4 regions of the Streptomyces sp. CRCS-T-1 genome follow, and region 2 is predicted to be linked to each of the others. Evidence: riboswitches for the same ligand, from Rfam matches in the RefSeq annotation. Region 2 holds a riboswitch; each other region holds the start of a gene.

What was found. A riboswitch is a leader RNA that binds a small molecule or an ion and turns the genes downstream of it on or off. The one in region 2 is predicted to bind cyclic di-AMP.
Region 1: it holds a riboswitch for cyclic di-AMP, as region 2 does, so the genes downstream of both, NNW99_RS13685 (C40 family peptidase) here and NNW99_RS14690 (LysM peptidoglycan-binding domain-containing protein) in region 2, are expected to answer to the same signal.
Region 3: it holds a riboswitch for cyclic di-AMP, as region 2 does, so the genes downstream of both, NNW99_RS08550 (M23 family metallopeptidase) here and NNW99_RS14690 (LysM peptidoglycan-binding domain-containing protein) in region 2, are expected to answer to the same signal.
Region 4: it holds a riboswitch for cyclic di-AMP, as region 2 does, so the genes downstream of both, NNW99_RS20000 (M23 family metallopeptidase) here and NNW99_RS14690 (LysM peptidoglycan-binding domain-containing protein) in region 2, are expected to answer to the same signal.

What each region holds. Positions count from the first base shown of each region.
Region 1 covers NZ_CP101651.1:3,103,345-3,110,549, reverse strand. Annotated here, with positions in the region: gene NNW99_RS13710 (ATP-binding protein) at 1-920, shown strand, start outside; gene NNW99_RS13705 (response regulator transcription factor) at 917-1,660, shown strand; gene NNW99_RS13700 (C40 family peptidase) at 1,729-2,796, opposite strand; gene NNW99_RS13695 (hypothetical protein) at 3,218-3,571, shown strand; gene NNW99_RS13690 (hypothetical protein) at 3,549-4,565, opposite strand; gene NNW99_RS13685 (C40 family peptidase) at 4,643-5,821, opposite strand; cyclic di-AMP (ydaO/yuaA leader) riboswitch at 5,830-5,988, opposite strand; gene pcrA (DNA helicase PcrA) at 6,293-7,205, shown strand, end outside.
Region 2 covers NZ_CP101651.1:3,299,286-3,306,490, reverse strand. Annotated here, with positions in the region: gene NNW99_RS14695 (HAD family hydrolase) at 1-622, shown strand, start outside; gene NNW99_RS14690 (LysM peptidoglycan-binding domain-containing protein) at 586-1,362, opposite strand; cyclic di-AMP (ydaO/yuaA leader) riboswitch at 1,366-1,541, opposite strand; gene NNW99_RS14685 (polyprenyl synthetase family protein) at 2,048-3,058, shown strand; gene NNW99_RS14680 (outer-membrane lipoprotein carrier protein LolA) at 3,302-4,564, shown strand; gene NNW99_RS14675 (ABC transporter ATP-binding protein) at 4,606-5,601, shown strand; gene NNW99_RS14670 (ABC transporter permease) at 5,588-6,469, shown strand; gene NNW99_RS14665 (flavodoxin family protein) at 6,473-7,054, opposite strand; gene NNW99_RS14660 (amidase family protein) at 7,162-7,205, opposite strand, start outside.
Region 3 covers NZ_CP101651.1:1,933,798-1,941,002, forward strand. Annotated here, with positions in the region: gene NNW99_RS08535 (bifunctional GNAT family N-acetyltransferase/acetate--CoA ligase family protein) at 1-2,216, opposite strand, end outside; gene NNW99_RS08540 (HPr family phosphocarrier protein) at 2,395-2,676, shown strand; gene NNW99_RS08545 (GntR family transcriptional regulator) at 2,824-3,519, opposite strand; gene NNW99_RS08550 (M23 family metallopeptidase) at 3,732-4,517, opposite strand; cyclic di-AMP (ydaO/yuaA leader) riboswitch at 4,530-4,694, opposite strand; gene NNW99_RS08555 (pitrilysin family protein) at 4,898-6,286, opposite strand; gene NNW99_RS08560 (pitrilysin family protein) at 6,283-7,205, opposite strand, start outside.
Region 4 covers NZ_CP101651.1:4,403,477-4,410,681, reverse strand. Annotated here, with positions in the region: gene NNW99_RS20005 (aldo/keto reductase) at 1-926, opposite strand, end outside; gene NNW99_RS20000 (M23 family metallopeptidase) at 1,089-2,123, opposite strand; cyclic di-AMP (ydaO/yuaA leader) riboswitch at 2,135-2,291, opposite strand; tRNA gene NNW99_RS19995 (tRNA-Met) at 2,585-2,658, opposite strand; gene NNW99_RS19990 (dihydrofolate reductase family protein) at 2,733-3,860, opposite strand; gene NNW99_RS19985 (MarR family winged helix-turn-helix transcriptional regulator) at 3,963-4,478, shown strand; gene ribA (GTP cyclohydrolase II) at 4,678-5,328, shown strand; gene NNW99_RS19975 (MarR family winged helix-turn-helix transcriptional regulator) at 5,446-5,952, shown strand; gene NNW99_RS19970 (ATP-binding SpoIIE family protein phosphatase) at 5,968-7,089, opposite strand; gene NNW99_RS19965 (anti-sigma regulatory factor) at 7,089-7,205, opposite strand, start outside.

The sequences.
Region 1 (7,205 bases), 200 kb from region 2:
TGAACCTCAGCGGCGGGGCCCGGGTGTACCTGTGGCCGGCGGTGCTCGTCGGCGCGGGCGTCGCCCTGGTCTGGCGGCAGGCGGACAACGCCCGCCGCGCCCGCTGGGTCGAGGTCGGCCGTCGCCGGCGCACGGTCACGCTGCTGCGCGCGGTGGGCGGGGTGCTGCTGGTGACGGCCGGTGTCTCCGGCATCTTCGTCCTGCAGGGCTCCGCCGCCCACCTCGGCTCCGTCCTGCAGGCGGCCCTCGCGGTCCTCGTCGGGATCACGCTTCTCGCCGGGCCCTATCTGGTGCGTATGACGCAGGACCTCTCCGAGGAGCGCCTGATGCGCATCCGCGCCCAGGAGCGCGCGGAGGTCGCCGCCCATGTCCACGACTCGGTGCTGCACACCCTCACCCTGATCCAGCGCAACGCGGAGAACGCGGGCGAGGTGCGCCGCCTCGCCCGCGCCCAAGAGCGGGACCTGCGCACCTGGCTCTACAAGCCCGAGGGCACCGGCAAGGACGAGGCCGACGAACCCACCACCCTCGCCGACGCCGTGCGGCGCAACGCAGCCGAGGTGGAGGACAAGCACGGCGTGCCCATCGAAGTCGTGGTGGTGGGGGACTGCCCGCTCGACGAGGGGACCGGCGCACAGATGCAGGCCGCGCGGGAAGCGATGGTGAACGCCGCCAAGTACGGTGGCGAGGGCGGAGCCGTACAGGTCTACGCCGAGGTCGAGGGGAAGACGGTCTTCGTGTCCGTCCGGGATCGCGGCCCCGGCTTCGACCTCGACTCGATACCCGCCGACCGCATGGGTGTCAGAGAATCGATCATCGGCCGCATGGAGCGCCACGGCGGCACGGCGCGGCTGCGCGCGGTGCCGGACGGCGGCACGGAGGTCGAGCTGGAGATGGAGAGGGCGGAGAAGACGTCATGAGCGACCCGACCGAGGCGAACGGTACAGGGGGAGCGGCGGAGGCGGCCGGGCCCGGGGAGCCGGGCGGCGGCACCGGCGGGCGTCGGGTGCGCGTGGTCCTCGTCGACGACCACCGCATGTTCCGTACGGGGGTCCAGGCCGAGATCGGGCAGACCGAGCAGACCGGTGTCGAGGTCGTCGGCGAGGCCGCGGACGTCGACCAGGCGGTCACGGTCATCACCGCGACCCGGCCCGAGGTGGTTCTCCTCGACGTGCATCTCCCGGGCGGTGGCGGGGTGGAGGTACTGCGCCGCTGCGCCCCCTTGATGGCCGACCCCGAGCAGCCGGTCCGCTTCCTCGCGCTGTCCGTGTCGGACGCGGCGGAGGACGTGATCGGCGTGATCCGCGGCGGGGCCCGCGGGTATGTCACCAAGACGATCACCGGCACGGACCTCGTCGACTCCGTCTTCCGCGTCCAGGAGGGCGACGCGGTGTTCTCCCCGCGGCTGGCCGGGTTCGTCCTCGACGCCTTCGCCTCCACGGACGCTCCCCCGGTCGACGAGGACCTGGACCGGCTGACGCAGCGCGAGCGCGAGGTGCTGCGGCTCATCGCCCGGGGGTACGCGTACAAGGAGATAGCCAAGCAGCTGTTCATCTCCGTGAAGACGGTCGAGTCGCATGTCTCGGCGGTCCTGCGCAAGCTCCAGCTCTCCAACCGGCACGAGCTGACCAGGTGGGCCACGGCGCGACGGCTGGTGTGACCCGGCGACCGGGTCGGCCTGCGCCGTCGCGGTCCACCCTGCCCGTAGGTCCCGTGCCGGACCACCCGTCAGACCACCCGTGTCGCCCCCGCGTACGGCATCTCGTCGAGCGGGGCGACCCGTACCGGGGCCGATGAGTTGGGGGCGTGGATCATCTGGCCGTTGCCCACGTAGATACCGACGTGGCTGATACCGGCGTAGTAGAAGACCAGGTCACCGGGGAGGAGTTCGGAACGGGAGACGCGGCGGCCGGCGGCGATCTGGGAGTACGTCGTGCGGGGCAGTGCGACGCCCGCGGAGCGGTACGCGGCCTGGACGAGGCCCGAGCAGTCGAAGGCGTCCGGGCCGGTCGCGCCCCAGACGTAGGGGCTGCCGAGCTTCTGGTAGGCGTAGGAGACGGCGGCGGCAGCGCGGGCGTTGGGCGCCTGCGAGGCGGCGGAACCGGGGGCCGCCAGGGTGTCCCGGAGGCCCGTCGAGGAGCGGGAGGCGCGGTCCGTGCCGGGCCCTTCGCCCAGGCCGGCACGTTCCTGCGGGGTGAGCCGGGACAGCAGCTGCCGTGCGGAGCCCAGCTTGCCGGTGATCGTCTTCTTGTGCCGCTTCAGCTCCGTCTGCCGCGACTTCAGGGACGTCAGCTCGATGTGGGCGGCCCCGCGCAGCTGCTCGATCTCCCGGAGCTGCTTGCGGACACCCGCGACGGCGGACTTCTGCCGGTTGCCGGCCCGCTCCACGAACTCGGCGTTCTCGAGGTACCGGTCGGGGTCGTCGGACAGGGCGAGCCGGAGGGCGGGGTCGATGCCGCCGTCCCGGTACTGCGCGGCGGCGAGGGAGCCCAGGGCGTCGCGGGCCGAGTTGAGCCGTTCCTCCTTGCGGGCCGCCTGGTCCTGGAGCTTCCTGATCCGCTCTCCGGCGGCGTCGGCCTTCTCCTTCGCCCTGTTGTACTTCTCGGTGGCGACCTCCGCCTCCTGGTACAGCTTGTCCACCTCGGCCTTGACCTGGCCGGGGGTGAGCTGCGGTTCGGCGTGTCCGGTTCCGTCGAAGCCCGTCGCGGTCGCCGCGCCGGCGAGCGCGATCGTGGCGGCCGTACGGGCCGTGTTGCCGCTCGCGGTGCGCTGTCGGGGCTTGCGGTGCGCTGCCACCTGGGGTGCCACGTCCTTTCCTGCGACCGCCGGGCGTGCGACGACCGCAGTGGGGAGCGGACGGGCGGCCTGCGCGTCCGGCGACGGCCCGCACAGGGGAAGCGGGCCGCCGCCGGACCTTCTGGCGGTGGTGCCCGACTGCCGCCCCTGGCCCGGGCGGCGGTGGGGAGCCGGTCACCTGGGGCAGGACGCTAAACCTCGCCATGGCGGGCCCGTGGCCGGTGCGCGGAACTGTCCCGAGAGGACCGGCGGTGACCGTATGCGACCGTGATCCCGCCCCGGCGCCGTCGTCTTCACTCAGCGTGATGACCGATGCGTCGATTTCCCGGGCGAGTGCCAGTGATCGGGTGCTATGGGGCGCATATATGCATCGGTGGGCCGGTGCCGGGCGGATCGGACCCCCTGATTAGGCTCCGGCCTCATGGACGTTCTCATCCACCTCTTCGTCGGTCTCCACATCATCGGCATCGCCTCGCTCCTGGGCGGCTTTCTCACCCAGATGAAGGCGATGGGCGAGGGCACCGCCCGCTACACCCCGGCGATGCTGCACGGCGCGCTGACGATGCTGGTCACCGGTGTGATCCTGATCGGCCTCAACCAGGCCGACGACCAGTCCGTGAACAACATCAAGATAGGTGTGAAGCTGGCCCTGCTGATCGTGATCCTCGGCCTGGTCTATGTGAAACGGGACGACGAGAAGGTGGACAAGGGCCTGTTCGGCCTGGTCGGGCTGCTGACCACGGCGAACGTCTTCATCGCCGTGCTCTGGACCTGACCCGCCGGCCGGGCCGGGCACCGGACCGGGCCGCGGCGGCCGTCAGGGCGGCGGCCACCAGCCACGCGGCGATGGCGATCCACAACAGTGCCTCCCCGAAACCGTCGAGCCAGGAGACGTCGAGGGCGACGGCGACGCCCAGTGCCGCCGTCCCCGTCGTGGCCCAGGTGAACACGGTCGCCCAGCGGCGGACGTCATCACGGGGCCGGGGCCACAGGAACTCGGCGGCGAGCAGGACGGCGTAACAGACCAGCGCGAGCACGAGCAGGGCGACGGTCATATTGCGCAGGACGTCCCGGTCGTCCACGTTCCACAGGTACAGACGCACGCTGTCGGCGCTGATCAGCAGCGCCCCGGCGAGCGCCGAGAGGGCGAGGGCCCCGCCCGCGAGCCAGTGATCGCCGGTGCCCTCGGCCACCTGCCGCACATCGAAACGGACCAGGGCGAAGACGTACAGCACCAGCCCCAGCCAGAACAGCACCAGCGCCGCGTGCGCGAGCCACGCCTCCGACTCGGCCGCGGCCAGCGTGGCACCGAGCACGGCGAGCCCCTGGGTGGCCATGCAGCGCGCGAACACCGTCCCGGGCCTGCGCCGCTGCTCGCCCTGCGGGACGAGGACGAGCGGCACCGGCCAGAGCAGCACGGCGAGCACCAGCAGCGTCACGGCCAGAGCCTGCGAGCCCGCCGCCGAGAAGGCGGTCCCGAGGACAGCGGTCGCCGCCACGGTGGTGAGGGCCGTCGTCGTCACGCTCTCGAGGACGCCCGGCCTGCGGATGTACGCCCGCCACCTCGTCCCGGCCCGCAGCAGCCGCAGGGTGAAGTCCGCGGCGAACAGCAGCCAGGCCGCGCAGGCGAGAGCGAGGGCGATGAGCGAGAGGACCTCGTACCCCGCCAGATCCAGACCGACCGACAGGGTGCCGGTCGCCAGCACGGCGGCACTGGCCGCCGGGGCACGCCGCGCCCACCAGGCGACGGAGGGGGAGGTCGCGGGCATGGGCCCGATGCTAGGTAGGCCCCGCGCGCGTTACGGGCAGGCCACGCGCGCGGGGTCCCAAAAACCTGCGAGACCCGTCAGGCCGGACGCACCACGCTGTGGATCGACGACTCGCCGTCGTAGTAGATCGACTCCTCGCGCACGTACGTGCCGGGCTTCGGAGCGTGGATCATCATGCCGTTGCCGATGTAGATACCCACGTGGGTGACATCGTCGTAGAAGAAGACCAGGTCACCGGGCTGTGCGTCGGCCAGGGGGACCGTGGTGCCGGCGTTGACCTGGTCGTACGTCGTGCGCGGCAGGGTCACCCCGGCGGCCTTCCAGGCGGCCTGGGTGATGCCGGAGCAGTCGTAGGAGCCAGGGCCGGTGGCGCCCCAGACGTACGGCTTGCCGATCTGGGCGCGGGCGAAGGCGAGCGCCTTGTCGGCCTTGGTGGCGTACGAGGAGTCGGGCGCGGTGGACGACGACCCCGAGGACGAACCCGCCGAGGAGGAGCCGCCGCCCTGCTGCTGGGCGGCCTCCTGCTCCTGCTCCCGCTCCTTCTGCTGCTCGGCCTGCTGCCGGGCCAGCTCGGCGGCCTTGCGGGCCGCCTCCTGCTGCTTCTCCTTCTCGATCGCCGCGAGCCGCGCCTTCTCCTCGGCGGTCAGCTTCGACAGCAACTCGCGCGCGTCCGCGAGCTTCCGCTGGACGGTGGCCTTGGCCGTCTTCAGGTCGCCCTGCGACTCGGTGAGCGTCTCGAGGCTCTCGGCGGCCTCCTGACGCTTCTCCATCGTCTCTGACTGCTGAGTGATGTAGTCGTCGACCGCCACTTTCTGACGGCCGGTCATCCGGTCCATCAGCTGGGTCTGGTCGAAGTAGTCCTGCGGGGTGTCCGCGAGCAGGAACGTCGCCGTGTCCGGGGCGGAGGCGCCGGTGCGGTACTGGGCGGCGGCGAAGGTGCCCAGCTCCTCCCGCGCCTCGTTCAGCTTCTCGGTGCGCTGGGCGACGTCGTCGAGGAGGGTGTCGACGCGCTTGCGCTGCTTGGCGGTCTTCTCCTTCGCCCCGTTGTACTTCTCGGTCGCGGACCCGGCCTGGCGGTAGAGGTCGTCGACCTTCTTCTCGACTTCCTCCAGGCTGGGCTTGTCGTCGGCCTCGGGGGCGGCGTTGGCCGACTGGGACAGCAGGGCCACGGAGGTGAGGGCCGCCGTTGCGAGGGCGGGGGTCCGTATGCCTGCCACGCGCGAACCCGTAGGACGCGACTTGCGGTGCGACGCCAAGGGAGGCGACTCCTTCCATGCTCCGCCTACCGGGTTAGCTGTCGGGTTCGGGCGGGTGCTTCGGAAGGGTTGCCCTACGGCCTTCTCCGGAAAGGGAGTCGGGCCGATTCACCCCGGGGTCTCGGTTGGGTCCCCGGCTCTGGCTGCCGCTGCGGCACGCCGGACTCGGCGGAGGCCACGCGGCCCGGCGAGGTTCGCCGGTGGGGGTCGTGTGGCCTCCTCGCACGGTAGCCAACTCGTGTGGCCCTTGTGAAGGTTGATGGGTGATATGCCCGATACATTTCCGTGACCTTACTCATGAGCGTCGCCGAGAGTGATCAATCGGGGGAGGTCGGTCATCATTCGTCCGCAATTGTGGAGGCCATAGCGGCCTGTGATCACCCGGACCTGGAGGGTGACGGGGGGGTGCTTTCGGCGATGTTCTCAGGGCGGCGGCGGGCTGTCAGTGGGGCGCCCTAGACTCGGAGAGCGATGAGCAGCCTCTTTGACGACAGCTTCCTGGCGGACCTCCAGGCCCAGCGGGGCCCCGCGGACGAGCCCCCGCCGCCGCCCGAGGACGATCACGGACCGGAGCCGGTCCCGGACGATCTGTTCGGCGGGAAGTTCGACGTGCCGCCGGACCGCGACGCCTACTACCGGGGCGGCGCCGCGCGCCCGCCGGTGGACGCCGCCGCGCTCCTGGAGGGGCTGAACGACAACCAGCGCGCCGCCGTCACCCACTCCGGCTCCCCGCTGCTCATCGTCGCCGGCGCCGGCTCCGGCAAGACCCGCGTGCTCACGCACCGCATCGCCCACCTGCTCGCCGAGCGGGACGTCCACCCGGGCCAGATCCTCGCCATCACCTTCACCAACAAGGCCGCCGGCGAGATGAAGGAGCGCGTCGAACAACTCGTCGGCCCGCGCGCGAACGCCATGTGGGTGATGACGTTCCACAGCGCCTGCGTGCGCATCCTGCGCCGGGAGAGCAAGAAGCTCGGCTTCACCTCGAGCTTCTCGATCTACGACGCCGCCGACTCCAAGCGCCTGATGGCCCTGGTCTGCCGCGACCTGGACCTCGACCCCAAGCGCTTCCCGCCGAAGTCCTTCAGCGCCAAGATCAGCAACCTGAAGAACGAGCTGATCGACGAGGAGGATTTCGCCGCCCAGGCCGCCGACGGCTTCGAGAAGACCCTCGCCCAGGCCTACGCGATGTACCAGTCACGGCTGCGCGAGGCGAACGCCCTCGACTTCGACGACCTGATCATGACGACGGTCAACCTGCTGCGCGCCTTCCCGGACGTCGCCGAGCACTACCACCGCCGCTTCCGCCATGTGCTGGTGGACGAGTACCAGGACACCAACCACGCCCAGTACTCCCTCGTCCGGGAGCTCGTGGGCACCTCCG
Region 2 (7,205 bases):
CGACGCCGGCGCGGACCGGCTGCTGTGGTCCATCACCCTGGACCGGGAGCTGGCGGAGACCGCGCTCGGCAAGATCGAGGCGGAGGTGGGGCAGGTGTACGCGGCGGTCGACCAGGACGGGGTCGACGGGCTCACGCTCATCGAGCCGGGCTATCTGATGCCGCACCCGACCCTGCCGGCCGTACGGGTCGAGCGGCGCGACGACCTGTGGTGCGAGCCGATCAGCAAGGTGCTGCTGCGCCATCCCCATCTGTCGGACGACGAGTTGGCGGCGACGGCGCGTTCGGTGGTCGGTTCACTGGCGACGGTGACGATGTCGGGGCCCGGCACGGTCGAGCTGCAGCCGTGCGGCGTCACCAAGGCGACGGGCCTGGCGCTTGCCGCCGAGCATCTGGGGCTGCGGCCGGCGGACACCATCGCCTTCGGTGACATGCCCAACGACATCCCGATGTTCGACTGGGCGGCCCACGGCGTCGCGATGGCGAACGCCCATCCCGAACTCAAGGCCGTGGCCGACGAGATCACCCTGTCGAACGAGGACGACGGCATCGCCGTCGTCCTCGAGCGACTGCTGGGCGGGACGGCTCAGTACGGGCCGTTGACGTTGTCGATCGAGCCGTAGCGGTCGGCCGCGTAGTTGCAGGCCGCGGTGATGTTGGCGACCGGGTCGTACGGGTCCCACGACGTGCCGTCCACGTGGTAGGCCTGGAAGGTCGGGTCGATGGTCTGGAGCAGGCCCTTGGACGGGGTGCCCTTGACGGCGTTGGAGTCCCAGTTGTTGATCGCCTGGGGGTTGCCGGACGACTCGCGCATGACGTTGCGGTGGATGCCGTCGTACGACCCCGGAATGCCCTTCTGGCCCATGATGTCCAGCGCCTCGCGGATCCATCCGTCGAGGTTGTCGGCGTAGGTCTTCGCCGAGGCCTGGGTGGCCTTGGCGACGCCACCGGCGGGCTTGGCGGCCGGCTTGGCCGGAGCGGACGACTTGGTCGCCTTCTTCGCGGCGGGCGCCTTCGTCGTCGACACCTTCAGCTTCAGACCCGGGTGGATCACCTTCGGGCTGTCGCCGATGGCGGAGCGGTTGTCCTTGTAGAGCTTCTTCCAGCCGCCCGCGACGTCGTACTTGTCCGCGATGCGGTAGAGCGTGTCGCCCTTGGCCACGGTGTACGTGAGCGACTTGGGCTGGACCGCCTGGGGCAGGGACTGCGCGACGGCGGGTGCGCTCTGCGGCGCCTCGGTGGCGCTCGCGTAGGTGGCTCCGAGGAGCGGGAGGGTGAGGGCCGCTCCGCCGGTGCCGGCGATCGCGACACCTCGGGAGAGCGGGTTGGTTCTGGGGCGACGGTGCTTGCCTCGTCCGGCCATGGCGATATTCCTCTCCGGCGCCTGCGAGGTGAGCTGTCGGGTTCGGGCCGGGAGGTGCCCGGCCGCGTACGGCGATGTACTGCCGTGCGCGGCTTCACCCCGAGCCGTGCCGCTGTGCGGACCGGCGACTTACCTGGGTCCCCCGCTCCTGCCCTGCGTGAGTGAGTCGGTTTGTGTGTGGGGGTCCGGGCGGCGGCAGGATTCGGCGTCCGCCGGACAGGGCGGGAACGTATGCGAGAGCACATGTCGGGAACAAGCATGGGAATCACATATCGCGCGGTTGACCTTGGTCGGGGGTGTTTGGTCCGCTTGATCCTTTGCGAGAGTCAAGGCTCAACTGGCGTTCGGCTGAAGGAGGTACGGGTCGATGCCGGGGTGGCGCGACACAGGGGTTAACGTGATTCAACTCACTGATCACGAGCCTGTGGGGCAATTCCCGTCAAAGGGAATTTGCGCAATCGTCACGGCAAATCGTGCATATCTCACTACCTCCCGGTAAGTCGATAAATGTCTGTTCTTATGAGCTGATCGAAAACATAACGGTCGTGATCAGATACCACCCGGCCTGTAACCATGGGCGCTGGCGGTGATCGAAACGTGACCGGATACGCTGACTCGAGTGATGGCAGCGACCTATCGACAATCCGCGTAATCACCGGCAGACACAGCAGACAGGAGACCCCTCGTGACCGACGTCGGGCCGTTCGGGCTGAGCGTGCGGGACCAGGCTCTGGAAGCCGATGTCCAGGCCGGGTTGGCGGCTGTCGAGGAAGGCTTGTTCGAGGCCACCAAGAGCGAGGTGCCCTTCATCACGGAGGCCGCCCAGCACCTGGTGCGGGCCGGCGGCAAGCGGTTCCGTCCGCTGCTCGTGATGCTCTCCGCCCAGTTCGGTGACCGCTACGCGCCCGGGATCGTGCCCTCGGCCGTCGTCGTGGAGCTCACCCACCTCGCCACGCTGTACCACGACGACGTGATGGACGAGGCGACGGTGCGCCGCGGGGTGGCGAGCGCGAACACCCGCTGGGACAACTCCGTCGCGGTCCTCACCGGCGACTTCCTCTTCGCCCGCGCCTCGCACACCCTGGCCGACCTCGGCCCGGAGGCGGTGCGGGTGCAGGCCGAGGCGTTCGAACGGCTGGTGACCGGCCAGATCCTGGAGACGGCCGGACCGCAGGACGGCCGCGACCCCGTCGAGCACTACCTCGACGTGCTGGGCGGCAAGACCGGTTCGCTGGTGGCGGTGTCGTGCCGGTTCGGCGCGATGATGTCCGGCGCCGACGAGACCACCGTGGACGTCCTCACGCAGTACGGCGAGCGCCTCGGCGTCGCCTTCCAGCTCGCGGACGACGTCCTGGACATCGCCTCCGACTCCCACGAGTCCGGCAAGACGCCCGGTACCGATCTGCGCGAGGGCATCCCCACCATGCCGGTGCTGCGGCTGCGTGAGCGGGCGGCCCGGCTCGGCCTCGCGGACGACATCGCCCTGTGCGAGCTGCTGGACTCCGACCTCACCGACGACGAACGGCACGCCGAGGCCCTGCGCCTGCTGCGCGCCCACCCGGCGCTGGAACAGGCCCGGAAGGACACCGTCCGCTACGCCCAGGACGCCCGCTCCGCGTTGGCCCCCCTGCCCGAGTGCGCCGCGAAGACGGCACTCGTGGAGCTGTGCGACGCGGTGGTGCACCGGGCGGGCTAGCCCCGAAGCGGCGCCCGAACCGGCCCCCGTCCCCTACGGGTCGGGGGAGGAGCCGGTCCTCCGTGTCATACCCCAGCAGTACGTGGAGTTGAGTCCGGGGTCTGACGTATTTCCCTGGCCGATTTGGTCAGATGAACACCAGGGAAAACACCACTCCTCACCTGTTCGGGTGAGAATGGCGGCTCAGGGACGAGTGCGTGGACGACACGGACAGCCGCCGCCGACCACGGAGGTAGGGCACACATGGCACCGTACGCATCCGACGACAGCACGACCGCCGGGGAGGTCGACGAGCGGCGTTCCGGACGGCGCAAGGCCGCGCGGTACGTCGTACCGGTCACGGTGATGGGGGTGGCGGCCGCGACGATCGGGCTGGTCCCCGCGCTCGCCGACTCCGGGGACCCCGACCTCCCGAAGATCACCGCACAGCAGCTCATCGAGAAGATCGCCAAGTCGGACGTCCAGCAGCTGTCCGGCACCGTGAAGATCAGCACGGACCTCGGGCTGCCGGACCTCGGCGGGCTGGAGAGCAGCCTGATGTCCGGTGCCGCGGGCCGGGGCGAGGGCGGCTCCTCCGCCGACCCGACCGCCAAGCTCACCGAACTGGCCTCCGGCACGCACACCCTGCGCGTCGCGGCCGACGGCCCGGACAAGCAGAAGCTGTCGCTGCTGGAGAACGCCGCCGAGTACAGCATCGTCCACAACGGCAAGGACGTCTGGGCCTACGACAGCAAGTCGAACGAGGTCCACCACGGCACGGCCTCCGAGAGCGGCGAGGACCACCGGCAGCAGCCGCCTGCCACGCCGAAGGACTTCGCCGAGGAGGCCCTCAAGGCCGCCGACGACACGACCTCCGTGACCGTGGACGGCACCGCCCAGGTCGCCGGGCGGGACGCCTACAAGCTGCTCATCAAGCCGAAGCAGTCCGGCTCGACGGTCGGTGCGATCACCGTGGCCGTGGACGCGAAGACGGGCACGCCGCTGAAGTTCACGCTGACCCCGGCGAGCGGCGGCTCCGCCGTCGTCGACGCGGGCTTCACCCAGGTCGACTTCGCCAAGCCGGCCGCGTCGACCTTCGACTTCACCCCGCCGAAGGGGGCGAAGGTCACCGAGGAGGAGGCGCCCGAGAAGGGCTCCGAGAAGGGCCTCGAGAAGGGCTTCGGCAAGGACTTGGGCAAGGACTTCGACAAGGGAGATGCCCCTCGGCACGCCCCGAAGTCGGAGGAGGACCTCGGCCAGGGCCTCGACGGCATGAAGACCATCGGCGAGGGCTGGAACGCCATAGCCACCTTCGACACCGGCGGCGAGGGCGTGCCCTCCGGCAAGGCCGGCGGCGACCTCGGCGGCTTCATGGACTCGCTCGGCGACAAGGTCACCGGCAAGTTCGGCTCGGGCACGGTCTTCTCGACCCGTCTGGTCAACGCCCTGATCACGGACGACGGCAAGGTCTACGTCGGCCTGGTCACCAAGGACGCGCTGGTGAAGGCGGCCGACGCCGGGAAGTAAGTCCCCTGCCGCCAGGGGACGCCAAGAGAACGAGGAAGCCGATGGGCGAACCGTCCGCCACGGAATCGGAGCAACGGGAGGCGCGGGGTGAGCCCGAAGACCCCGCGGACCCCGTCATCTCCACCCGCGCGCTCACCAAGCGCTACCGCGGCGGACAGCTCGCCGTCGACGGTCTCGATCTGACCGTCCCGGCGGGCAGTGTCTTCGGCTTCCTCGGCCCCAACGGCTCCGGCAAGACCACCACCATCCGCATGCTGATGGGCCTCATCGAGGCCACCTCCGGCACGGCGCGGGTCCTCGGGCAGCCCATGCCCCGGGCCACCCGCGCCGTGCTGCCGCACGTCGGCGCCCTCATCGAGGGCCCGGCCCTCTACGGCTTCCTCTCCGGCCGCGACAACCTCATCCGGTACGACTCGGCCGACCCGGCCGCCGACCCCCGCACCCGGCGGGCCCGGGTCGCAGCCGCCCTGGACCGGGTGGGCCTGACGGCCGCGGGGAGCAAGAAGGCCAAGGCGTACTCACTGGGCATGAAGCAGCGCCTGGGCCTCGCGGCCGCCCTGCTCCAGCCCCGCCGGCTGCTGGTGCTCGACGAGCCGACCAACGGCCTCGACCCGCAGGGCATGCGCGAGATCCGCACCCTGATCCGGGAACTGGCCTCGGACGGTACGACCGTCTTCCTCTCTTCCCATCTGCTGGACGAGATCGAACAGGTCTGCACGCACGCGGCCGTGATGGCCCAGGGCCGTCTGATCACACAGGGCCCGGTGGCGGAGCTGTCCGCCGGGGCACGCGGCCGACTCGTCGTGACCACTCCGGACCCGGCGGAGGCGGCCCGGGTGCTGAAGGAGCAGGGCATCGGCGACCTCGTCGTCACCGACGACCGGGTGACCGGCGAACCGCCGGACCGCGACCTCGCCGAGGTGAACGCCGCGCTGGTGACGGCCGGGGTGCGCGTACGCGGCTTCACGGTCGAACGGGCCTCGCTGGAGGACGCGTTCGTGGCGCTGACGGGGGAGGGGTTCGATGTCGCAGGCTGACACGGCGAAGGCTGCCGTACGCCCGGTGAGCCCGCTGTGGACCTTCGGGCTGCTGCGCAGCGAACTCACCACGACCTTCCGGCGCTGGCGCACCCTCGCGCTGCTGGCCGTCCTTGCGGGCGTGCCCGTCCTGGTCGGCATCGCCGTCAAGATCGAGACGGGTGACGGTTCGTCGCCCGGCGGCGGAGGGGGCGGAGGACCGGCCTTCATCTCGCAGATCACCAACAACGGCCTGTTCCTCGTCTTCACCGCCCTGGCCGCCACCCTCCCGTTCTTCCTGCCGATGGCGATCGGGGTCGTCGCGGGCGACGCGATCGCCGGCGAGTCGAACGCCGGCACCCTGCGCTATCTGCTCGTCGCCCCGGCCGGCCGCAGCCGTCTGCTGCTCACCAAGTACGCGACCGTCGTCATCTTCTGCCTGGTGGCCACCCTGGTGGTCGCCGTCTCGGCGCTGACGGTCGGCGCGCTGCTGTTCCCGCTAGGAGACCTGACGACCATCTCCGGTACGCGGATCAGCTTCGCCGAGGGCCTGGGCAGAGCCCTGCTGATCGCCCTCGCCGTCGCCGCGTCACTGATCGGCGTCGCCGCGCTCGGCCTGTTCGTCTCGACGCTCACGGGCAGCGGCATCGCGGCGATGGCCACCACCGTCGGCCTGCTGATCACGGTCCAGATCCTCGACCAGATCCCGCAACTGCACGCCCTCCAGCCGTACTTCTTCTCGCACTACTGGCTGTCCTTCGCCGACCTCATGCGCGAGCCGGTCTACTGGGACGAGCTGACCAAGAACCTCGGCCTCCAGGCCCTGTACGCGGCGGTGTTCGGCTCGGCGGCCTGGGCCCGCTTCACGACGAAGGACATCACCGCTTAGAGCTCAGTTCTCGTACAGGAACCGGGCGGGCGGCGCCTCCTGGGTGAAGAAGGTCTTGGCCCGGGTCAGGGCCTCGGTGTCGTTCAGTACGTCACCCGGCTTGCTGCCGTTGCCGAGCAGCACCCCGCCGAAGCGCATCCCCATGTACGCGGCCGAGTTGTGCAGCGTCCCGATCAGCGGGTCGGCGACGACCTCCTCCCGGTGCGCCAAGGCGGTGACGCCCCACAGGGTGCGTCCGGCCAGGGTCGCCTTGAAGTCGAGGCCGGGCGTGCGCAGCCAGCCCGACCAGTAGTCCAGGTAGCGCTTGGTCTGTGCGGAGACCGAGTACCAGTACAGGGGCGTGACGATCACGATGTCCGTCGCCGCGAGCGTGGCGTCGAGGAGCAGGGCGTGGTTGCCCTCGGTCGGACGGACATGATCGCTGTCGTGCCGCAGGTCCTCGAAGTCGGGCACGGGATGCTCGGAGAGGTCGATCCACTGCTGTTCGACGTCCGGGGGCAGTTGCTCGGCGGCCCGGCGGGCCAGCAGCTCGGAGTTGCCCTCGGCGCGGGCGCTGCCGAGGACGAAGAGGAAGCGGCGGGTCATGGAGGTCCCCCAGAAGAAAGGCGTACGGCGATTACACGCGCTTGCATCATATGCGTGCGCATTCAAATCCGCCAGGGGTGGCCTCGTCGGTCACGCGGGCCTGCCCGTCAGCTCTCGATACGTGCCTCCGCCTCCCGCGCCACCGCCAGCA
Region 3 (7,205 bases), 1.4 Mb from region 2:
GGGGCGGGCAGGGCGCGGTGGACGTGGATGCCGTAGTGGCCGAGCAGGTCGCAGGTCTCTTCCGCGCCGAGTGTGAGTCCCTGCCCGCGCGCGAGCAGCCCGTCGATCAGCGTGGCGGCGCCCCGCGGGTCGATGTCGTCGTACTCGGGCACCCTGCCGGGGTCGGCGGCGTCGCGCCGCCACTGCGCGTAGGTGACGGCCTGGGCGAGGGCGCGGACGGCGCGTTCGGCGGCGGGGTAGGCGGGGATGAGGTGGGCGCCTTCGGGGGCCTCGACCGCGGGGGGTCGCTCTTCGGTGGGCGACGGGCGCGGGGCGGTTTGCGGCGGGATGCCCGACTCCGCTTGGGGTGCGGTGCTCGCCGCCGCCGACAGGGCCTCGGCCAGACCGCCCAGCTCCACGTGCACGACCAGGACGGGCTTGGCCGGGGCGGCGGCCGATGCCGACCTCAGAGCCTCGGCGAGGGCCGCGTCCGCGACCGAGACCTCGCCCACCGCCGGTATGGCCGTCACGACGACCGCGTCGCACCGGTCGTCGGCCAGTGCGCGCGAGAGGGCCGCGTGGAAGTCCGCCGCGGAGGCCGCCGTGGTCAGGTCCTGCGGGGGGTGGGGCCTCAGGCCCTCGGCGAGGCAGGCGTCGTAGGTGAGCAGGCCGAGCGACTCGGAGTTGCCGAGGATCGCCACCCGGGGTCCGGCCGGCAGGGGCTGGCGGGCGAGGAGCAGGCCCGCGTCCACCAGGTCGGTGATGGTGTCGACGCGGATGACGCCGGCCTGCCGCAGCAGGGCCGAGACGGTCTCGTGCGGCAACCGGGTCGCCCGGACGGCATGCCCCTGGGGTGCGGCTCCGTGCCGCGCGCCCTGGACCACGACCAGCGGCTTCGCCGCGGCCGTCCGGCGGGCGAGGCGGGTGAACTTACGGGGGTTGCCGATGGACTCCAGGTACATGAGGACGACGTCGGTGTCGGGGTCCTCGTACCAGTACTGGAGTACGTCGTTGCCGGAGACGTCGGCCCGGTTGCCGGAGGAGACGAAGGTGGAGACGCCGGTCACGCCCGTGACGCCGCCGCCGCGGCGGTGCAGCCGGGACAGCAGGGCGATGCCGATGGCGCCGGACTGGGCGAACAGGCCGATCCGGCCCGGGCGGGGCGTCTCGGGGGCGAGGGAGGCGTTGAGCCGTACCCGCGGGGAGGTGTTGATGACGCCGAAGGCGTTCGGGCCGATGATCCGCATGCCGTACGTGCGCGCGTGCCGCACGAGTGCGCGCTGGTTCTCGCGCCCGTCGAGGCCGCTCTCGGCGTACCCGGCGGAGACCACGACGAGCCCCTGCACACCGTGCTCGCCGCACTCGTTGACGACCTCGGGGACGTGCTCGGCCGGTACGGCGACGACCGCGACGTCGACCGGGCCGTCGATGTCGCGCACCGAGCGGTGGGCGGGCACCCCGTCGAGTTCCTTCTGGTCCTCGGGGAGGGCCTTGTTCACGGCGTACAGACGGCCGGTGAACCCGGCGTCGCGGATGTTGCCCAGGACACTGCGGCCCACGCCGCCCGGTGTGCGCCCGGCGCCGATGACGGCGACCGAGCCGGGCGCGAGCAGCCGCTGCACGGACCGGGCCTCGGCGCGGTGCTCGCGCGCGTACTGCACGGCGAGGGAGCGGTCGGTGGGTTCGAGGTCGAACTCCAGACGGACCACGCCGTCCTCGAAGCTGCGCTTCTGGGTGTAGCCGGCGTCCGTGAACACCTTGATCATCTTGTTGTTGGCGGGCAGCACCTCGGCGGCGAAGCGGCGGATGCCGCGCTCGCGGGCGACGGCGCCGATGTGCTCCAGCAGGGCGGAGGCGACGCCGCGGCCCTGGTGGGCGTCCTGGACGAGGAAGGCGACCTCGGCCTCGTCGGCCGGTGCCGACGCGGGAGTTCCGTCGGCGCCGATCCGGTCGTAGCGTACGGTGGCGATGAACTCGCCGCCGACCGTGGCCGCGAGTCCCACCCGGTCCACAAAGTCGTGGTGCGTGAAGCGGTGGACGTCCTTGGCGGACAGGCGAGGGTACGGCGCGAAGAAGCGGTAGTACTTCGACTCGTCGGAGACCTGCTCGTAGAAGCTGACCAGACGATCGGCGTCATCAACGGTGATGGGCCGGATGCGCGCGGTACCGCCGTCGCGCAGCACCACGTCGGCTTCCCAGTGGGCGGGATACTCGTGCCGGTCCGGCGAGGTCTGCATGGGCCCCAGAGTACGGCTAGCGTCCGACAGCGGACGCGAGGCAGTCTGTGGAGGGCGTCAGTCGGGTCGAGGCCGCGATCCGACGGCACCCCGGGGCGGTCAGCAGGGCCGCTCCGGCACAGCTTCACGTTATGGGAAACTGGTCTAGACAACCCTGAACACCGAAGGGCAGCAACACATGGCTGAGCGCCGCGTCAACGTCGGCTGGGCCGAGGGCCTCCACGCCCGCCCCGCTTCCATCTTCGTCCGAGCCGCCACGGCCGCAGGCGTCCCGGTGACGATCGCCAAGGCCGACGGCAACCCCGTCAACGCGGCCTCCATGCTGGCCGTCCTCGGCCTGGGCGCCCAGGGCGGCGAGGAGATCGTCCTCGCCTCCGACGCCGAGGGCGCGGACGCCGCCCTGGACCGGCTGGCCAAGCTGGTCTCCGAGGGCCTGGAGGAACTGCCCGAGACCGTCTGAGTATTTCCCCGCGCCCGAACCGGCGCACACTGAAGAGCTCGTCCGAATTCCTCGGGCGAGCTCTTCGCCTTTCCGGTGCATTTCCCGTCGGCGGGCAGCAGAAATAATCCCCCGCGAATTACCCACTCTTTGTATACGGCTCCTGTGTTAATGCCGCAGGCTTGCCGTGTTTACGGCATGTTGCGAGTTCCTCACACGCTCGGCGCGCTCCCCCGCCGAACCGAAACGCAACCGGTGCGCGGCCGTCGCGCGCTCGGTGTGCAGCGCCGTGACCGCCCGCGCGCGCTCGCCGTCCCCGCGCGCCACCGCGTCCACGATCGCGCCGTGCTCGGCCCAGCACTCCACGGGTCCGGCCGGTGCCTCCACGGCGTACATCCAGGCGATCTTGTGCCGGAGCTGGGTGAGCATCGAGGTCAGCGCGGGGCTGCCGGAGGCCTGGGCCAGCGTCTCGTGGAACCAGCCGCCCAGCGAGCGCAGGTCGTCGCTGTTGCCCCGGCGGGCGCGCTCCTGGCCGAGCCTGACCAGGCCGCGCAGCACCTTCAGATGGGCCTCGGTGCGACGCTGGGCGGCGCGGGCGGCGCCCAGCGGCTCCAGCAGCATGCGCATCTCCAGCAGGTCGGCGGCCTCCTGCTCGGTGGGTTCGGCGACACACGCGCCCGCGTGCCGCCGGGTGACCACGAAGCCCTCGGCCTCCAGGGTGCGCAGGGCCTCCCGGACGGGGACGCGCGAGACGCCGTAGCGGCGCGCGAGGAGTTCCTCGGTGAGCCGGCCGCCACGCTCGTAGACACCCGCGACGATGTCGTCCCGGATGGCCGTGCACACCGAGTGCGCGGGAATACGCATGACCGACCTCCCCATTAATCCCCGTGAAACGTCGACTGGTGACGCGTGTTCCGTGACTCTATTGCAATGAGCCGGAATTTCCGACGGCAGGCAGGAAATCAGGGATATTTTTTGGACAGTCGGCAGCCGTGACGAACGCCGGTCGCGGCGAACGCCGAAAGCCCCGGCTCAGGGAGCCGGGGCTTTCGGGAAGAACAGTCGCCGTCGGATGTTCAGACGTTCACACCGTGCGAGCGGAGGTAGGCGACGGGGTCGATGTCGGAGCCGTACTCGGGGCCGGTGCGGGCCTCGAAGTGCAGATGCGGGCCGGTGACGTTGCCGGTCGCGCCGGACAGGCCGATCTGCTGGCCGGGGGTGACCTTCTGGCCCACCGAGACGCTGCTGGACGACAGGTGGCCGTACTGGGTGTACGTCCCGTCGTTCATCTTGATCACGACCTGGTTGCCGTAGGAACCGCCCCAGCCGGCCTCGACGACCTCGCCCATGCCGACCGAGTGGACGGCCGTGCCGCTGGAGGCGTGGAAGTCGACACCGGTGTGGCTGCCGGAGGACCAGACGGCGCCGCCGGACTTGTAGCCGGTGGAGACGTACGAGCCGGAGATCGGGGAGACGAAGGTGTTGAGACGCTTACGCTCGGCCTCGCGGGCGGCGCGCTCCTTGGCCTCGCGGACCTTCTCGGCCCGCTCCTTGGCCTCCTTGGCCGCCTCGGCGGCGCGCTCGCGGGCGGCCTCCTCGGCCTTCTTCTTGGCGATGGCCTCTTCGGCCGCCTGCTTCTGGGCGACGGCCTGGGCGTCGATCTTCTGGGCCACGGTGTCGCCCATGGTGACGACCGGGGTGAGGCCCGTCTGCTCGGCGGCGGGCTCCGCGGCGAAGGCCGGGGCGGCCACGGCGCCGACGACACCGGTGGTGGCGAGGGCCGCGACACCCGCGGCGCGGGCCGTGCGGCGCTGGATCCGGCTGGGACGACGGTGCTTCCCGGTGGCGCGCGTGAACGCCATGTGGTGGCTGGTCCTTTCCTTCCCTCTCGCCTACCGGGTTAGCTGACGGGTTCGGAGCAGGAAGGTCTCCTACGGACCCCCTCGCGACTCGCGCGGGCGTCCGATTCACCCCAGGGACTACGGTGGGTCCCCGGCTCCCCTGGCTCGCGCCGTACGGGGACTCGGCGATGACTGTCCGGTGCCGCGGGTGCGGCGCACTGCCTGACGAACAGCCCGGACGACGCTAAGCGGCGCCACTTTCAATTCCCAAACGGATCCAGGCTTTTGTAGCGCATCCCACAGGGCAGACAGGCAACTCCCACATCAATTCGGGCATAAGGGAGCCCTGGTGCCTTAGAAGACAACCAGGGCCCCTACGCGCGCGTGCCGCTCGCTTCCCGCTACTCGGCGGTGACGACGGTGACTTCGCCGATGCCGAGGGCCTCCACCGGGCCCTTGATCTGCGCCGCGTCGCCGACGAGGACGGTCACCAGACGGTCCCCCGGGAAGGCGCTGACGGCCGCCGCGGTGGCCTCCACGGTGCCGGTCGCGGCGAGCTGCCGGTACAGCGCGGCCTGGTAGTCGTCGGGCAGGTGCTGCTCGACCTGGTCCGCCAGCGTGCTCGCGACGGCCGCCGCCGTCTCGTACTTGAGCGGCGCCACGCCGACCAGGTTCTGCACGGCGACGTCCCGCTCGGCGTCGGTCAGCCCCTCGGCGGCGAGGGTGCGCAGCACCGTCCAGAGGTCCTCGAGGGCGGGGCCGGTGTTGGGGGTGTCCACGGAGCCGCTGATGGCGAGCATCGCGGCACCGGTCCCGTCCGGGGCGGACCTGAGGACCTGGGCGAACGCCCGCACGCCGTAGGTGTAGCCCTTCTCCTCGCGCAGGACGCGGTCCAGGCGGGAGGTGAGGGTGCCGCCGAGGCAGTACGTGCCGAGCACCTGGGCGGGCCAGACGCGGTCGTGCCGGTCCGAGCCGATCCGGCCGATCAGCAGCTGCGTCTGGACGGCGCCGGGGCGGTCCACGATGACGACCCGGCCCGTGTCGTCGGCGGTCACCGGCGGCACCGGCCGCGGCTCGGCCGAGGAGCCGGTCCAGGCGCCCAGCGTGTCGCCGAGCAGCACGTCGAGGTCGATGCCGGTGAGGTCGCCGACGACCACGGCGGTGGCCGTCGCCGGGCGGACGTGCTTCTCGTAGTAGCCGCGTACGGCCGCGGAGTCGATCGTGGCGACCGTCTCCTCGGTGCCCTGCCGGGGCCGCGACATGCGCGAGCCCGCCGGGAACAGCTCCTTGGAGAGCTCCTTGGCGGCACGGCGGGCGGGGTTGGCCAGCTCGTGCGGGATCTCGTCGAGACGGTTGGTGACCAGCCGCTCGACCTCGCTGTCCGCGAACGCGGGCGCCCTGAGGGCGTCGGCGATCAGGTTGAGCCCCTTGGCGAGCCGGGAGGCCGGCACCTCCAGGCTGAGCCGGACGCCCGGGTGGTCGGCGTGCGCGTCGAGGGTGGCCCCCGCGCGCTCCAGCTCGGCGGCGAACTCCTCGGCGGAGTGCTTGTCGGTGCCCTCGGAGAAGGCCCGCGCCATGATCGTGGCCACACCGTCGAGGCCGGCCGGCTCGGCGTCCAGGGGCGCGTCCAGCAGCACCTCCACGGCGACGACCTGCTGGCCGGGGCGGTGGCAGCGCAGCACCGTGAGGCCGTTGTCGAGCGTGCCGCGCTCGGGGGCCGGGAAGGCCCACGGCTTGGCGTCGCCCGCCTGCGGCTGCGGGTGGAAGTCCATTGTGGCGAGCTCGGTCACTTGGCCGCCTCCTCGTTCTCGTTCGTGGCCGCGGCTGCGGTGTCGTCGTCGGCGTCCTCGCCGGTCTCGTCGGCTACGGGCTCGTAGACGAGCACCGCGCGGTTGTCGGGCCGCAGGCGGGCCTTGGCGACCTCCTGGACCTCCTCCGCAGTGACCTCCAGCACGCGCTGTACGGCGGTCAGGGCGAGCTGCGGGTCGCCGAACAGCACGGCGTACCGGCACAGTTCGTCCGCCCGGCCGGAGACCGTGCCGAGCCGGTCCAGCCACTCGCGCTCCAACTGGGCCTGGGCGCGCTCCATCTCCTCGGCCGTGGGGCCCTCCTCGGCGAACCGGGCGAGCTCCTCGTCGATGGCGGTCTCGATGACCGGCACCTCCACGTCACCGGACGTCTTCACGTCCAGCCAGCCCAGGGACGGCGCCCCGGCGAGCCGCAGCAGACCGAAGCCGGCCGCCACGGCCGTACGGTCCCGTCGTACCAGGCGGTTGTAGAGCCGGGAGGACTCGCCGCCGCCGAGGACGGTGAGGGCCAGGTCGGCCGCGTCGCACGCGCGTGTGCCGTCGTGCGGCAGCCGGTAGGCGGCCATCAGGGCGCGCGCCGGGACCTCCTCCTCGACGACCTCGCGCAGCTGCTCGCCGATGGTCTCCGGCAGCGAGCCGTCCCGGGGCGGGTGCTTGCCGTCGTGGCCGGGAATGGAGCCGAAGTACTTCTCGACCCAGGCCAGGGTCTGCTCCGGGTCGATGTCGCCGACCACGGAGAGCACGGCGTTGTTCGGCGCGTAGTAGGTCCGGAAGAACGCGCGCGCGTCCTCCAGGGTCGCCGCGTCCAGGTCGGCCATCGAGCCGATCGGGGTGTGGTGGTAGGGGTGGCCCTCCGGGTAGGCGAGGGCGGTCAGCTTCTCGAAAGCGGTGCCGTAGGGGA
Region 4 (7,205 bases), 1.1 Mb from region 2:
AGACGCGCGATCTCCGACTCCGTCAGCGTGAGGTCACCGACTCCGACCAGGGCCGGCAGTTGTTCCACCGTGCGGGCGGACGCGATCGGGGCCGCCACCGTGGGCTGCGCGGCGAGCCAGGCCAGGGCGATCGTGGCGACGGGGGCGTCGTGGGTCGTGGCGATCTCGTCGAGGGCGGTGAGGACGCGGAGGCCACGGTCGGTCTCCAGGTGCTTGGCGGCGCCGCCGGCCCGGGCGCTGTCGACGGTCGTGCCGGGGCGGTACTTGCCGGTGAGGAAGCCGGACGCGAGCGCGAAGTAGGGGACGGCCGCCAGGCCGGAGCGCTCGGCGAGGTCCTGGAGCTCGCCCTCGTAGGTGTCGCGGGAGACCAGGTTGTAGTGGGGCTGGAGGGCGACATACCGGGCGAGGCCCTCGCGGTCGGAGAACTCCAGGGAGGCCCGCAGCCGCTCCGCCGAGATGTTGGAGGCGGCGATGTGCCGCACCTTCCCGGCCTTCACCAGCTCGTCGAGCGCCCCGATGATCTCCTCCACCGGCACATCGGGCTGGTCGAAGTGGGTGTAGTAGAGGTCGATGTAGTCGGTGCGCAGCCGGCGCAGCGAGGCGTCGGCGGCGGCCTTGATGTTGGCGGCGGACAGGCCCTGGAACTCGGGGTGCTGGCTGACCTTCGTGGCGACGACGACATCGGCGCGGTTGCCGCGCGCCTCAAGCCACTTGCCGAGGACGGTCTCGGACTCGCCGCCCTGGTTGCCGTCGACCCACGCCGAGTAGACGTCGGCGGTGTCGACGAAGTTGCCGCCGGCGGCGGTGTACGCGTCGAGCACGGCGAACGACTGCGCCTCGTCGGCGGTCCAGCCGAAGACGTTGCCACCGAGGGCGAGCGGGAAGATTTCGAGATCGGAGGAGCCGAGCTTGCGAAGAGAAGTCATGTCTCTCGTCAACGGCCCTACCGGAGCGGCTCATTCCAGGTCCGACGCAAAGGTCCTGTAAACGCCCCCGCGCGCAGCGGGTCCGCAGACACCGAAAACCGGCAGCCCTGACGTCGGGGGGTCGTCGTCAGGGCTGCCGGTGCTTCGACTGGCTTGTGGCGCTTACGGGTTCAGGCCCTTGCCCCGCAGCCACGCCATCGGGTCGATCCCGCTGCTGGAGCCACCGGAGTGCACTTCGAGGTGCAGATGGGCGCCGGTGACGTTGCCCGTGGCACCGACGCGGCCGATGACATCGCCCGTGCTGACCTTCTGGCCGACGCTGACGCCGATGGAGGACTGGTGCGCGTACCAGATCTCCGTGCCGTCATCGAGGGTGAGGACCGTCTTGTAGCCGTACGAGCCGTTCCAGCCCGCCTCGGTGATGGTGCCGCTGTGCACCGCCTTGATCGGCGTGCCCGTGGGGGCGGCGAAGTCGAGACCCGTGTGGTAGCCGGAGGACCAGTAGGCACCGGCCTGACCGAAGGTCGAGGTGAGGGTGTACGAGGAGGTCGGCAGCGTGAACTGCTTGGCGAGGGCGGCGAGCCGCTCGGCCTCGGCCTTCTTCTTGGCCTCCTCCTCCGCCTTCCGCTTGGCCTCGGCGGCCTTGTCCTTGGCTTCCTTCTCCGCCTTGGCCACGGCTTCCGCGGCCGCCTTCTCGGCGGCGTCGGCGGCGTCCTGCGCGGCCTTGGTGTCGATCTGCTCCTGCTGGTGCTCGACCTGGGCCATGATCCGGGCGCGCAGCGCCTCGCCGGCGCCGGAGGAGCCCTCCTCGGCCTTGGCCGTGGCCGTGGCCCCGAGACCGCTGAGCGGAGTCGAGGAACCCTCGGGGGTGTCGTCGTCCGAGATGAGGGAACCCACCGAGGGAAGGTCCGACACGGAGATGGACACCGGCGGCTTGCCGGTCTGGGCGCTGGCCATGCCACCCGCGCCCACGGCGGCTATGACGCCGACGCCCAGGACGGTGGAGCTGCGGGCGAGACCTCCGCCGCGCTGCTTGGTGACGCGATGCCGGCCACGGACGGGACGGATGGATTCCTCGGTGGGGTTCCACTCCTGGAACGGGCCCTCGTCGGTGCGCTGACCGCCGTAGCCGAAAGTCTCGGTGTCGCGCTGGTTCCGCGCGAACGGGGCCGCGGGGGCAGGCCGGTTGGACGCCACGTGGGCGTACTCCTTTCCTTCCTTCTCGCCTACCGGGTTAGCTGACGGGTTCGGAGCAGGAAGGTCTCCTACGCGCGTATACCGACCGTGCTTCCACGGCGGTTTACGCCCGATTCACCCCAAGTGGTGGTTCCCCGGTTCCCTTTCAGGATTCGGCGCGTGCGCACGGAGCCGCCTTCTGTGACGGCTGGGACGACCGCGCTGCGTTATCGAACGTTAATAGACCCGGGGTGTGGATTCCAGCGATTCCACTTGATCATTAACCTTTTTCGTGCGGACTTACCTGCCATGACCGGCTTAAATCGGGCGAGTTGACCGCTCCGTAAGTGACCGCCGGGTATTGACGGCGTGTCAGTTGTTGTGCGGAGTGGTGCGGTTCGCTCACTGGCAGTAATGGCGGCACGGAAACCGGAAAACACCTAGGGCCGGAACCCTTTCGGATTCCGGCCCTAGGCCTTCAGTAGCGGGGACAGGATTTGAACCTGCGACCTCTGGGTTATGAGCCCAGCGAGCTACCGAGCTGCTCCACCCCGCGTCGTTGTGATTCCAGTGTACGCCATCCGCGGGACCACTCTTGACCACCTCATGCTCAGCAGCGGAATCCGCCCTCTAGAGCAGGTGACGGTTCGGGGCTTCGGCCCGCTGCTCGTGCTCCGGGAGGACGACGACCTCCGCCCCGCCGGCCGCCAGGACTCCGCTGCCGTCGGCGCCCCGGACGAAGGTGTCCGGCTCACGCCAGGCCGTGACCACACGGCGGACGCCGGCGTCGAGGAGCAGCCGGGCGCAGGGCGCGGGGCGGGAGGCGCGGCGGGCGCAGGGCTCCAGGCTGCTGTAGACCGTGGCGCCGGCGAGGCGCGGGTCGGACGGGTCGAGCTTCGCCAGGGCAGCCTCCTCGGCGTGCGCGAGCGGGTCGCCGCCCTCGCGGGAGTGGCCGCGGGCGAGTTCCGTGCCGTCGGCCGCGACCACCACCGCGCCCACGCTGAACGCCGTGTCCGACGGCGGGCAGAGGTCCGCCAACTCGCAGGCGAGGGCCAGCCAGTGGTGATCGGCCGCGGCGGCGAGGGCGCCGGTGCCCGGGGCGGTGGGCTCGTAGCGCATGAGGACGACGTCCTCGATCCGCCGCGTCTCCAGCAGCCGGAGCCTGCCGCCCTGGTAGCCGCCGGGGCCGAAGAGGCGGGGGGCCTTGGGATCGCCCACGAAGAGCGGGGCGAGGACCAGCTGGAGTTCGTCGGCGAGGCCCTGGGTGAGGAGCTGGGTGTGGATCAGGCCGCCGCCCTCGACCATGAGCCGCCGTACGCCCCGTACGTCGTGCAGGTGGGTGAGGAGCCGACGCCAGTCGAGGTCGGCGCCGAGGGGGACCACGTCGGTGGCGAGGCCGAGGGCCCGGGCACGCTCGGCGCCCTGGTCGGTCGTGTAGAGGACCTTCTCGCCGCCCGTGTGCCAGAACCGCGCCTCGGGGTCGAGGTCGCCGGTGCCGCTGACGGTGACCTTGAGGGGGTATTCCGGCAGGCCGGCAGCCGTGCGGGCGGCCCGCCGCTCCTCCGAGTTGACCAGCAGGCGCGGGTTGTCGGCGCGGATGGTGCCGGCGCCGACCAGGATCGCGTCGACGGATGCCCGGACCTCGTCGACCCGGTCGAAATCGGCCGGGCCGGACAGCAGCAGGCGTTCGGGCCCGGTGTCGTCGAGGTAGCCGTCGAGGGAGACGGCGGCGGACAGCAGGACGTACGGGTGAGGCATCGACGCTCCCCGGTCGGGTCGGACGGCGGACCGGCGGGACTCAGGGTCTGCCGTGACCCGCCGGGTCTTGGTTCAAGTTTGAAACAAACCTACACTGGCGGCATGACGACTCGCTGGCTCACCCCCGAGGAGCAGCGCGCCTGGCGCGCGTACATCGCCTCCTCGCTGCTTCTGGAGGACGCGATCGACCGGCAGCTCCAGCAGGACGCCGGCATGCCGCACCTTTACTACTCCATCCTGTCCGTCCTGTCGGAGTCCCCCGAACAGCGCCTGCGCATGACCGATCTCGCCGAGCGGCTGAAGATCACGCGCAGCCGGCTGACGTACGCGGTGTCCCGGCTGGAGAAGGACGGCATGCTGCGGCGCGAGGCCTGCCGGTACGACAAGCGGGGCAGCATCGCCGCGCTGACCGACGCGGGGTTCGCCGTACTGGAGCGCGCGGCGCCCGGTCATGTCGAGACCGTGCGCAGCTTCGTCTTCGACCGGCTCAGCGAGGAGCAGGTGGCGCAGCTGGAGGAGATCTCCGCGGCGATCGCGCAGGGGCTCCAGGAGGACGGGGCACGGCCGACGTCGGACGACGTGCCGTGGCGGCGGAGGTCTTCCACGGCCTGTTCGTGAGGTCCTCCACGGCCTGTTCGTGAGGCGGCCGACTGCTCTTGGAGGGACTTCAGTGAGGCACGTCACAAGCGACTGAACCTCGTTGCTTCAAATTTAAAGCAAGGGTAGTGTTCCGAACCGTGGATCTGCTTCAAATCTGAAGCAGACGGCCCAGCAGACGGCCGTGCAGCCGAACAGGAACGGAATCCGGAGGCCCCGCATGCCCGACACCCCTGCCGCCCCAGCCGCCCTCGCCACCCCGCGCTCCCGCGTCCGGGTACCGCTGCGCTTTCACGACGGCTACCAGGTCGACGCCGAACTCGTCACCTTCCACGGACTGGCCGACGGCCAGGAACACGTGGCCGTCGTCCTGGGCGAGCCGGGCCCGGTCCCGCTGGTGCGGCTGCACTCCGAGTGCCTGACCGGGGACGTGTTCGGCTCGGCCCGCTGCGACTGCGGTCCGCAACTGCGCGAGGCGGTCGAGCGCATAGCCGACCGCGGCGGCGTGCTCCTCTACCTCCGCCAGGAGGGCCGGGGCATCGGCCTCTACAACAAGCTCGACGCGTACGCCCTCCAGGACGAGGGGCTCGACACGTACGAGGCGAACGCGGCCCTGGGTCTGCCGGAGGACGCCCGCGACTACACGGCGGCGGCCCAGATGCTGAAGGCCCTGGGCATCGACGAGCTGGACCTGCTCTCCAACAACCCCGACAAGGCGGACCAGTTGCGCACGCTGGGCGTCGATGTGCGCGACCGCGTCCCGACGGGCGTCTTCACCACCGCGCACAACGTCCGCTATCTGCGCGCCAAGGTGCTGCAGACCCAGCACACGCTGCCGCTGGCCGCGCTGACGGAGCTCAGCGCGGGCTGAACGGGACGCGGCCCGGACGGGTGGTGAACGGGTCTGCTTGTCCCCCGGCTCATCGGGTACAGCCTTTGCAAGAGGGCGATCTCCGCAGTGCCCGGAGCTTATGGAAAGTGACGTTTCGTGACCGATCTCGGCGCCCCCGGCGACCCCAGGGCGAGGGGGCCGGGCGATGGCCCTGAGGCCGTCGCGTCGCGGATCGCCGATGCCGTGGACAGTCTGACGGCCCTGTGGTCGGTCGCCGCCCAGGAGGCCTCCCTGCGGCTGTCCCCGCACCAGTTGCGGGCGCTGCGCACCGTGGAGGCGGGGCCCGGTCTGAACGTCACGGCCCTGGCGGACCAGATGGACATCGGCCTCCCCACGGCCAGCCGGCTCTGCGACCGGCTCGCCGCGGCCGGTCTGCTGGAGCGGGCCCCGCATCCGGGCACCCGCCGCGAGGTGCAGCTGTGGCTCACCGCGCACGGCAGGCATGTCCTGAACGACGTCGCGGACCGCCGGACCGAGGCCCTGGCCGCGGCGCTGGCGGCGATGGAACCGGCGGAACGGGCGGCTCTGAGCCGGGGGTTGCGGGGGTTTCTGGCGGCACGGGACGGGGGCGCGCCGCACCCTGACGGAACTGACGGCCGGTGAGAACGGCGGGGCGAGTCAGGCCCCTGTGCCGCTCCAGCGACCGGCACCAGCACCGACACCGGAACCGGAACCGGCCCCCAGTACGGCCACACACGTATCGTCCCGCACCGGCAGAGCCGCACTCCCCGCGTCCCGCAGCACCGCCACGGCCACCACCGCCGGGTCGCAGGACAGGAGCACGCCGTCGTCGGGCGGCGTCCAGCGGCCGGGCAGGCCGTCGCTGTGCAGGACGAGCAGGCTGTCCTCCTGCCAGGGCACGCGCTGCACGGGCACGGACGCCGGGGCCTGGGCGCCCACGATGCCGGGGTGGGACAGCAGCGGCTTCCAGGTGCCGTCGGTGCGCAGCCGGCCGCTGACGTTGCCGATCCCGGCGAAGCTCAACTGCTGGGACGTAAGGTCGAGTTGGGCCACTGCGACGGCCGCGCCCCGGGTGGGCCGCAGGGTCCTGCCCAGGTGCCGCAGTATCTCGGCGGGCGGCAGGTCGGCCACCCCGGGCAGTGCGGCCACGGCGGCGCCGGACGCCTCGGCGGCCTTGGGCCCGTGGCCGAGCCCGTCGGCGAGCAGCAGGGTCACGCGGTCGCCGCCGTACACCCGGCTCCACGCGTCGCCGGAGTACTCGGCCCGGCCGAGGGGGACGTTGACACCGCCGACGCGCGGGCCCGGCAGACGCAGCGCCCCCTGCGGTCCCTGCGCCCTCTGCGATGCCTGCGCTCCCTTGGCGGCCCGCTCGTGGCCGATGCGGGCCACGGCCACCGTGCCCCGGCCGGGGGCGCTGTGCAGATCGAAGTCGTTCGCTATGCGCCGGCACGTGCCGAGGCCCGCGCCCAGGGAGGACGCGGTGGTGTAGCCGTCGCGCATCGCCGTCGCGATGTCCGGGATGCCGGGTCCGTGGTCGAGCGAGACGATCTGCACGGACGTCTCCGGGGCGCCGTCCTGGCCGCGCTCGACGAGGTTGATGACGACGCGCCCGCCGTCGGCGTGCCGCAGCAGGTTGGTCGCCAGCTCCGTCGCCACGAGCGCGGCGGTCGCGGTGCGGGGCGCGGGAAGCCCGGCGTCGGCGCTGGCCTCCTCGGCCGCCACCCGGACGTCCCGCACCCGGGTCGAGTCGTCCACCGGCACGTCCCACACCCTGCTCATCAGGCCCCCGGCCGGGACGGCGGCACGGCGGTGGCCCAGGCGGTGACGGTGACGGTGGTCCCCTCACCGGGCCGGCTCTCCACCTCGAACTCGTGCACCAGCCGCTTGGCCCCGCT